2 regions of the Nocardia sp. NPDC051052 genome follow, and region 2 is predicted to be linked to the other one. Evidence: riboswitches for the same ligand, from Rfam matches in the RefSeq annotation. Region 2 holds a riboswitch; the other holds the start of a gene.
The links. Region 2 has a riboswitch for S-adenosylmethionine ahead of ACIBCN_RS33820 (bifunctional o-acetylhomoserine/o-acetylserine sulfhydrylase). Riboswitches for the same ligand answer to the same signal wherever they lie in the genome.
Positions count from the first base shown of each region.

Region 1 (4,208 bases), on a different contig from region 2:
CGCCACCACTGATCTCGCAAGCACATGGGTAACTCACCGGGCACCGGCTACCCCACCCCGTCCATACTGCCGGTCGCCAACGCCACCCTCACCCCACCTAAGTCTGGCCTAAATACGCGGAGAGGCGGGACGGCGTAGTTTTGGGCGGGTGACCGAAGCAGAACGGCCCGCCACGGATTTCCAGGTCCCTGATGATCTGAGCGGAATCACCGCCGAGCAATTCCGCGCCTCGATGCGCCACTATCCGGCGGGCGTCACCGTTGTCACGCTGAACTCTCCGAACGGCCCGATCGGCTTCACCGCGACGTCTTTCGCGTCGCTGTCGCTGGCGCCCCCGCTGGTGTCCTTCAACATCGCGCACACCTCTTCCAGCCTGACCGCTCTGCTCGATGCCGACTCCGTCGTCATCCATTTCCTCGGCGAACACCAGCACGACCTGGCTCAGCGTTTCGCCCGCACAGCTGCGGACCGTTTCACCGACCGCTCGCTGTGGACCACCCTCGACACCGGCGAACCGGTCCTGCACGGCACCCCCATCTGGCTGCGCGCCACCATCCACCAACTGATCCCGCTCGGCGACCACACCCTCGTCGTCGGCCTGGTGACCCGAGTCCACGACAACACCAACGAAACTCCCGCCGCCGCTCCCCTGCTCTACTACAACGGCCGCTACCACCGCCCGACCAAACTCGGCGACTGAGCGCGGTCGTCCAGGTCGGACGACCGCTATTGCCGGACTAGCCGACGAGGCAGGGCGCCGCGCCGATCGAGGCTTCGGAGGTGAACGGGCGGGTTTCGGGGGTGGGGTTCCAAAGTCCTTGCGTGGTGGCGTAGTTCCAGGCCGGGCCGGTGCGCACGAGGGTGGCGACGGCTTCGATGAGCCGGTCTACGTCGGCGAGGGTGGTGCCGAGGCCGATGCTGGCGCGGAGGGCACCGTCGAGGTCGAGGCGGGCGAGCAGCGGGTGCGCGCAGAAGCGGCCGTCGCGGACGCCGATGCCGTGTTCGGCGGAGAGGTAGGCGGCGACGTGGCCGGGGACGAAGCCGTCCAGGGTGAAGGCGACGATGCCGACCGTGTCGGGGGCGTCGTTCCAGATGCGCAGCAGGTTGACGCCGGGGATGGCGGCGAGGCCGTCGCGCAGTCGGTCGGCCAGGCGGTGTTCGTGCGCGGCGAGGGTGTCGGCGTCGATTCGACTGAGCGCGTCGCAGGCGGCGGCGAGTGCGGCGGCGCCGAGCACGTTGGGTGAACCGCCCTCGTGCCGCTGCGGCGCGGGCGCCCATTCGGCGCCGGTGGTGGTGACCTCACGGACCGCGCCGCCACCGGCCAGGTAGGGCTGCGCGGTGTCGAGCCAGTCGCGGCGGCCGACCAGCACGCCCGCGCCGAACGGCGCGTACAGCTTGTGCCCGGAAAACGCGAGGTAGTCGATGCCGGTGTCGCGCAGGCTGATTCGCCGGTGCGGCGCGAGCTGAGCGGCGTCGACGAGGATGCGGGCGCCGCACTGGTGGGCGATGGTGGCCAGGCGCTCCAGCGGCAGCACCTCGCCGGTGACGTTGGACGCGCCGGTGACCGCGAGCAGCGCGGCGGGCTTGCTACACAGCTCGGCGACCAACCGCCCGACGGTCTCCTCGACGGTGGCCGCGGCTTGCACGACGCGGCGGCCGTGCCTGGTCCACGGCAGGAAGTTGGCGTGATGCTCGATGTCGAGCACCACGGTGTCGCCGGGCACGCAGGACGCGAGCAGATTCAGCGAGTCGGTGGTGTTGCGGGTGAACACCACCACCTGGTCGTCGGTCGCGTCGAGGAAGCGGGTCACCGAACCGCGGGCCGCCTCGTAGCACTCGGTGGAGATCCGCGAGGCGTAGCCCGCGCCGCGATGCACGCTCGCGTAGAACGGCAGCAGTTGCTGTACCCGGTCGGTGACCTGGGCCAATGCGGGTGCGCTCGCGGCGTAGTCGAAGTTGGCGTAGGTGGTCGTCCCGCCCTGGACGAGGGGCACCTGGAGGTCGTCGCCGGATACCCGGGCGAGGGGGGCAGAGCTTACCCACCCCGCCGACTCCGCCGTCTGCCGTCCCCTGGCGTCCTGAGTTACCACAGCAGTCATCACGAAAATCCCGTCGGCTCTGGGACCCGCAATCAGACGATTCGTCGAGTCCGCGCTTGCCGCACCCGGTCGGGTGTCAGCCCGGTCGTCACCCGGAGCACCCCACCGCGGAGGAGGGTTGCCGACCAGCAAGCCGGGGCTGAACGCTGGTACTCATGACCTATCCCGAGATTGGCAGATGTCCCCCGGCGCTGTCAACCACGGCGCCGCCGCGTGTGTCGGCGGGCAATAAAGCGTTGCCAATTCGGCCGTTCTGAGTTCACATCGTGAGGTGTCACTTTCGCTGCTGATCAGCTTCATCGGCCTATGCGTCCTGCTGGCGCTCACGCCGGGGCCGGATTCGTTCCTGGTGCTGCGGTTCTCGCTGGTCGACGCGCGACCGGGCGTCGCGGCCGCGATCGGGTCGTCGCTGGGCGGGCTGCTGTGGGCGGTGGTGGTCGCCGCCGGCGTCGCCACGCTGCTCGAGCAGTCGGCGACGGCGTACCGCGCGCTCAAGCTGATCGGTGGAATCTACTTGGTGTACTTGGGTATTCGCGCGTTGCTCGAGCAACGGCGGCAGCGCAGGGCCGGCCAGGAATCCGACGGCGCCGCCGGCATCGCGAAGGCGGGCGGCGGCACCCGCGCATCGGTTCGCTCGGCGTTCACCGCGGGCGTTGTCTCGTGCATGTTCAACCCGAAAGTCGGCCTGTTCTATCTCGCCGTGCTGCCCCAATTCCTGACCGAGGTCACCTTCGCCAACACCCTCGCGCTCGGTGCCGTCGAATCGTCGATTGCGGCGGTCGCGATGGTGCTCCTGGCGCTGGCCGCCGCTCGCGCGGTCGCGCTGCTGCGCCGCCCGAGGATCCGGGATCGGCTCGAACTTGCCAGCGCCGCCATCCTGACCGCCCTCGGCGTCGGCACCGCCGCCTCCGCGGCGTGACCCGAAACGCCCTGAGCTGCAGGATCACCAGGCCGATGAGGGGAATCACACCGGGTTGAGCAGGTCGGTTCAGCGACCGCCCAGCGAACCCACCGGGTAACCCGCCCACCAGGCCTTGCTTCGGCGCGCCCGGCAGAAATCGCCACGACCTGCAACAACCCCGCCCGCGTTCTCCCGAGCGGCATCCGCGGCGGTGAGCAACAAACGTCGACAACCCCGAGTACCGTGGACAACTGGTCACCAGGGCGTTTGCCAACTGGTAACCCAGCTATGACACAAACAACACCAGGGAAGTGCGAGGCAGGTCGAATGGGAGGTGGGCAGGGCGTCATGCTCCAACCACAGGTTGATGTGACGGTTGACCCACTACTCCGGACCGCGCACACGCCGCAGGCCCGGACCCTCGTCGACATCCTGACCGCGACCGCGCTGACCCATCCGGACGCACCCGCCATCGATGACGGCCAGGTGGTGCTCAGCTACCTCGAACTCGTCGTCGAGATCGAGAAGACCATGGCCAGGCTCGCCACGGCGGGCGTGCGGCCGGGCGACCGGGTCGGCGTTCGGATGCCGTCGGGCTCCAGGGAGCTCTACCTGACCATCCTCGCCGTCCTGTACGCGGGCGCCGCGTATGTGCCGGTCGACGCCGACGACCCGGACGAGCGAGCCCAGCTGGTCTTCGGCGAGGCTCAGGTCACCGCGATCGTCACCGCGGCGGGCATCGCGACGACGCCGGCGGGAATCCGTGCCGCAGCGGACAATCCGGCCGACGCGAGCACCAGCACGCTGCCGACCCCCACCGACGACGCCTGGATCATCTTCACCTCCGGCTCCACCGGAACGCCGAAAGGTGTTGCGGTGACTCATCGCAACGCCGCCGCGTTCGTGGACGCCGAGGCCCGCCTGTTCCTGCCGGATGCCCCGATCGGTCCCGGTGACCGGGTGCTCGCCGGACTCTCCGTCGCCTTCGACGCCTCCTGCGAGGAAATGTGGCTGGCCTGGCGCAACGGCGCCTGCCTCGTCCCCGCCCCGCGCGACCTGGTCCGCACCGGCGCCGATCTCGGCCCATGGCTGGTGCGGCGCGAAATCAGCATCGTGTCAACGGTACCGACGCTGGCCGCCACCTGGCCCGCCGAGGCGCTGGACGCCGTCCGGCTGTTGATCTTCGGTGGTGAAGCGGTGCCGCCCGA
Region 1 covers NZ_JBITFL010000003.1:458,673-462,880, forward strand. Annotated here, with positions in the region: gene ACIBCN_RS12460 (flavin reductase family protein) at 149-700, shown strand; gene ACIBCN_RS12465 (aminotransferase class V-fold PLP-dependent enzyme) at 738-2,099, opposite strand; SAM riboswitch class IV at 2,147-2,260, opposite strand; gene ACIBCN_RS12470 (LysE family translocator) at 2,371-3,018, shown strand; gene ACIBCN_RS12475 (Pls/PosA family non-ribosomal peptide synthetase) at 3,349-4,208, shown strand, end outside.
Region 1: another riboswitch for S-adenosylmethionine. It lies ahead of ACIBCN_RS12465 (aminotransferase class V-fold PLP-dependent enzyme); the one in region 2 lies ahead of ACIBCN_RS33820 (bifunctional o-acetylhomoserine/o-acetylserine sulfhydrylase).

Region 2 (4,208 bases):
CGCGCCTCGGTGAAGGTCACCGACAACAGCGACAACGCCGCCGGTGCGAGCAACGCCGCGAACGCGCCCTGCAGTGCGCGCCCGGCGAACATCTCCGCGCCGTTCTGCGCGAGACCGGCAAGTGCCGACGCGGCGGCGAAACCGACCAGGCCGATGATGAACATCCGGCGTCGGCCCAGGTAGTCGGCCAGCCGACCGCCGAGCAGCAGCAGGCCGCCGAAGATCAGCGTGTAAGCGGTCAGCATCCACTGCTTGTTGCCGTCGCTGATGCCGAGATCCTGCTGGGCGAACGGCAGCGAGATGGTCACGATGGTGGCGTCCAGCACCACCATGAGCTGGGCCAATGCGATAACGCCGAGGGCGAACCAGCGCGCCGAACCGCCTCGTTTTTCAGATATTTCTACCGCTTGCGCAGTGTCGGTCACGGTCATCTCCTCATCGTTCGAACTCGGTGGCTATCCTGTCAGCAGGCGCCAATTGGCGTCAAGCGAAAAATGTCGTGATGCGACATTTGGCGGTTAATGACACGAAAACACTGGGTTTCGATAAGGTGGGAGCATGCTCGAGTCACCGACGCCGACGGGCGCGAGTGCCGCAGCGCAGACCACTGCGAGCGCCGCGACGAACGCCAACCCCGGCCTGCGCGAACGCAAGAAGCAGCAGACCAGGTTGCGGATCATCGAGATCGGCCTGAACTTGTGCGAAGCACAGGGTTTCGACGCGACCACGGTCGAGCAGATCGCCAATGCGGCCGACGTATCGCCGCGCACGATCAACCGGTACTTCGACAGCAAAGAGGACATCGTCCTCGGTCCGATCCAGGACTTCGGCCAGGCCGTGGCGGCGGCGCTGCGCCAGCTCCCGGTCACCGACAACGAACTGGAATCGCTGCGCACGGCGTTTCTGCAGGTGGTCGACCGAGCCGTCAGCGAACCCGGCGGCGGGCCGGTCTCCTTCCGGCAATTCCAGCAGATGCAGCGGATCGTGCGCAGCAGTCCCTCGGTCAGCGCGCGCAGCATCGAACACGCCGATAACAAGAACATCGCCATCGCCGAGGTGGTCGCCGAGCGGCTCGACAGCACGCCCTGCGCGCTCCCGGTGCGGCTGATTCTCGGCACCTGGCAGCTCATCGGTCACCTGGCCATGGAATGCGGCGAGAGCATGTTCGACTACGACGATCTGCACGAGGCCGCCGCGGCAGGCCGGAACTCCTTCACCGCGGCGTTCAAAGAGTTCTTCCGCGTCTGCGGCGGCGCGCGGACCAGCGCGTCCGGCTGAGTTCGACGACAGAATTCGGCCGCCGCTCGACGGCCGGTTATGATGCCCTCAGGTCATGAGTGCCAGCGCGAAGCCCCGGCTTGCTGGACGGCAACCCTCCAGCAGCGGTGGGGTGCTCCGGGTGATGACCGGGCTCTCGAAGGTCGAGAGCAAGCGCGCTTTCAGGAGGTTCCCGAAATGTGTTGTTGTCCTTCGCCTAAATCCCGATAACCCCCTGTAGTTCTGGCGAACAACCTTTTCCTTGGAGCAACGCTCATGAGTAATTCCACCCTGCCCGCGGCCGATATCGATCCCACCGCGCAGTGGTCCTTCGAGACCAAGCAGGTGCACGCGGGCCAGGCACCGGAAGCCACCACCGGCGCCCGGGCCCTGCCCATCTACCAGACCACCTCGTACGCCTTCCGCGATACCGATCACGCCGCGGCGCTGTTCGGCCTCGCCGAGCCGGGCAACATCTACACCCGGATCATGAACCCCACCCAGGACGTGGTCGAGCAGCGCGTCGCCGCGCTCGAAGGTGGTGTCGCCGCACTGCTGCTGGCCTCCGGACAGGCCGCGGAGACGTTCGCGATCTTGAACCTGGCGGCCTCGGGCGATCACATCGTGTCCAGCCCGCACCTCTACGGCGGCACCTACAACCTCTTCCACTACTCGCTGCCCAAGCTCGGCATCGAGGTGTCCTTCGTCGACGACCCCGACGACCTGGACCAGTGGCGGGCCGCGATCCGGCCGAACACCAAGGCGTTCTACGGCGAGACCATCGCCAACCCCAGCAGCGCTGTCTTCGACATCCCCGGTATCTCCGCCGTCGCGCACGAGGCCGGGCTGCCGCTGATCGTGGACAACACCGTTGCCACGCCGTACCTGATCCAGCCGCTGGCGCACGGCGCCGACATCGTCGTGCACTCGGCGACCAAGTACCTCGGCGGGCACGGTTCGGCGGTGGCGGGTGTGCTCGTCGACGGCGGCACCTTCGACTGGACGGTGACCGACGCGCAGGGACAGCCGCGCTTCCCCGGCTTCACCACCCCGGACCCGAGCTATCACGGCGCGGTGTTCGCCGACCTCGGCGCGCCCGCCTTCGCGCTCAAGGCGCGCGTGCAGTTGCTGCGCGACCTCGGCTCGGCGATCTCGCCGTTCAACGCGTTCCTGATCAGCCAGGGCATCGAGACGCTGAGCCTGCGGGTCGAGCGGCATGTCGCCAACGCCAAGGCGGTCGCCGAATTCCTGACCAACCAGCCCGACGTCACGAAGGTGATCTACGCGGGTCTGCCGACTTCGCCCTGGTACGAGCGGGCCAAGCAGCTGGCACCGAAGGGTCCCGGCGCGATCGTCGCCTTCGAACTGCGCGGCGGTGTCGATGCGGGCAAGAAGTTCGTCGACGGATTAGTCCTGCACAGCCATGTGGCTAACATCGGAGATGTGCGCTCCCTCGTGATTCATCCCGCGTCGACCACACATTCGCAGCTGACGCCCGACGAGCAACTGCTCGCCGGTGTCACGCCGGGTCTGGTCCGTTTGGCGGTGGGGATCGAGGGCATCGAGGACATTCTGAGCGACCTGCGTGCCGGTTTCGCGGCGGCGGCGACGTGACGGTGAGTACCGAACCGAGTTTCGCCCGTTCGTCCGGGGTGGCCCTGCCACCCCCGGACGGGCGGCTCGGCATCATCGCCATCGGAGACGTGAAGCTGGAAAGCGGCGCGGTCATCCCGCAGGTGCACCTCGCGGTGCAGCGGTGGGGCGAGCTCTCCCCCGCGCTGGACAACGTGGTGCTGGTCGAGCACGCGCTGACCGGCGACTCGCACGTGGTCGGCCACCCGGACGACATTCATCAGCTGCCCGGCTGGTGGGACGGGATGGTCGGGCCGGGCTGTCCGCTCGACACCGACAAGTGGTGTGTGATCGCGACGAACGTGCTCGGCGGCTGCCAGGGCAGCACCGGCCCTTCGACGCTGGCGCCCGACGGAAAGCCTTGGGGCGCACGGTTTCCGGATATCTCCATCCGCGACCAGGTGTCCGCCGAGGCGGCGCTGATGGACCGGCTCGGCATCGAGCGGCTTGCCGCGGTGGTCGGCGGGTCGATGGGCGGCATGCGGGTGCTGGAGTGGATGGTCGGCGCGCCGGACCGGGTCGGCTCCGCGCTGGTGCTGGCCGTCGGCGCCCGCGCCACCGCCGACCAGATCGGCACGCAGACCACCCAGATCGCGGCGATCAAGGCCGATCCGGACTGGCAGGGCGGCGATTATCACGACACCGATCGCGCCCCGATGGCCGGCATGGGCATCGCCCGGCGGATCGCGCACCTGACCTATCGCACCGAGGACGAGCTGGATCACCGGTTCGAGAACAGCGCGCAGGGCGCCGAGGATCCGTGGCGCGGCGGCCGGTACGCGGTGCAGAGCTACCTCGACCACCAGGCCGACAAACTCTGCGGGCGTTTCGATCCCGGCACCTACGTGCTGCTGACCGAGGCGATGAACCGGCACGACGTCGGGCGCGGACGCGGCGGCGTCCGAGCGGCGCTGGCCGCGACGCCGGTGCCGTGCGTGGTCGGTGGCGTCGACTCCGATCGGCTGTATCCGCTGCGCACGCAGCAGGAACTCGCCGAGGGATTGCCGGGCTGCGACGGACTCGAGGTCGTGCACTCGCGCGACGGACACGACGGGTTCCTCACCGAGGCCGCGGCGGTGTCCAAGTTGCTGACCGAGACGATGCGGTTGGCGCAGCAGAGCCGTCAGCCTGCCAACTGAATCCACTTCGAGCGCAGCGGTTTCCGCCGCGCGCGCGATCAATCGGCGGCGGGGGCGCCGACCAGCAGGCCGACGATGGCGTGGACGAATCCCTGGAGGCGTTCGCGCGGGTATTCGTCGGGCTCGCTGACCGCCAGCCTGCCGAGCATCTCGGCGACCTGTAGCAGCGAGTTGGTGAGC
Region 2 covers NZ_JBITFL010000012.1:25,997-30,204, reverse strand. Annotated here, with positions in the region: gene ACIBCN_RS33830 (MFS transporter) at 1-431, opposite strand, end outside; gene ACIBCN_RS33825 (TetR/AcrR family transcriptional regulator) at 559-1,278, shown strand; SAM riboswitch class IV at 1,330-1,440, shown strand; gene ACIBCN_RS33820 (bifunctional o-acetylhomoserine/o-acetylserine sulfhydrylase) at 1,534-2,871, shown strand; gene ACIBCN_RS33815 (homoserine O-acetyltransferase) at 2,868-4,028, shown strand; gene ACIBCN_RS33810 (TetR/AcrR family transcriptional regulator) at 4,067-4,208, opposite strand, start outside.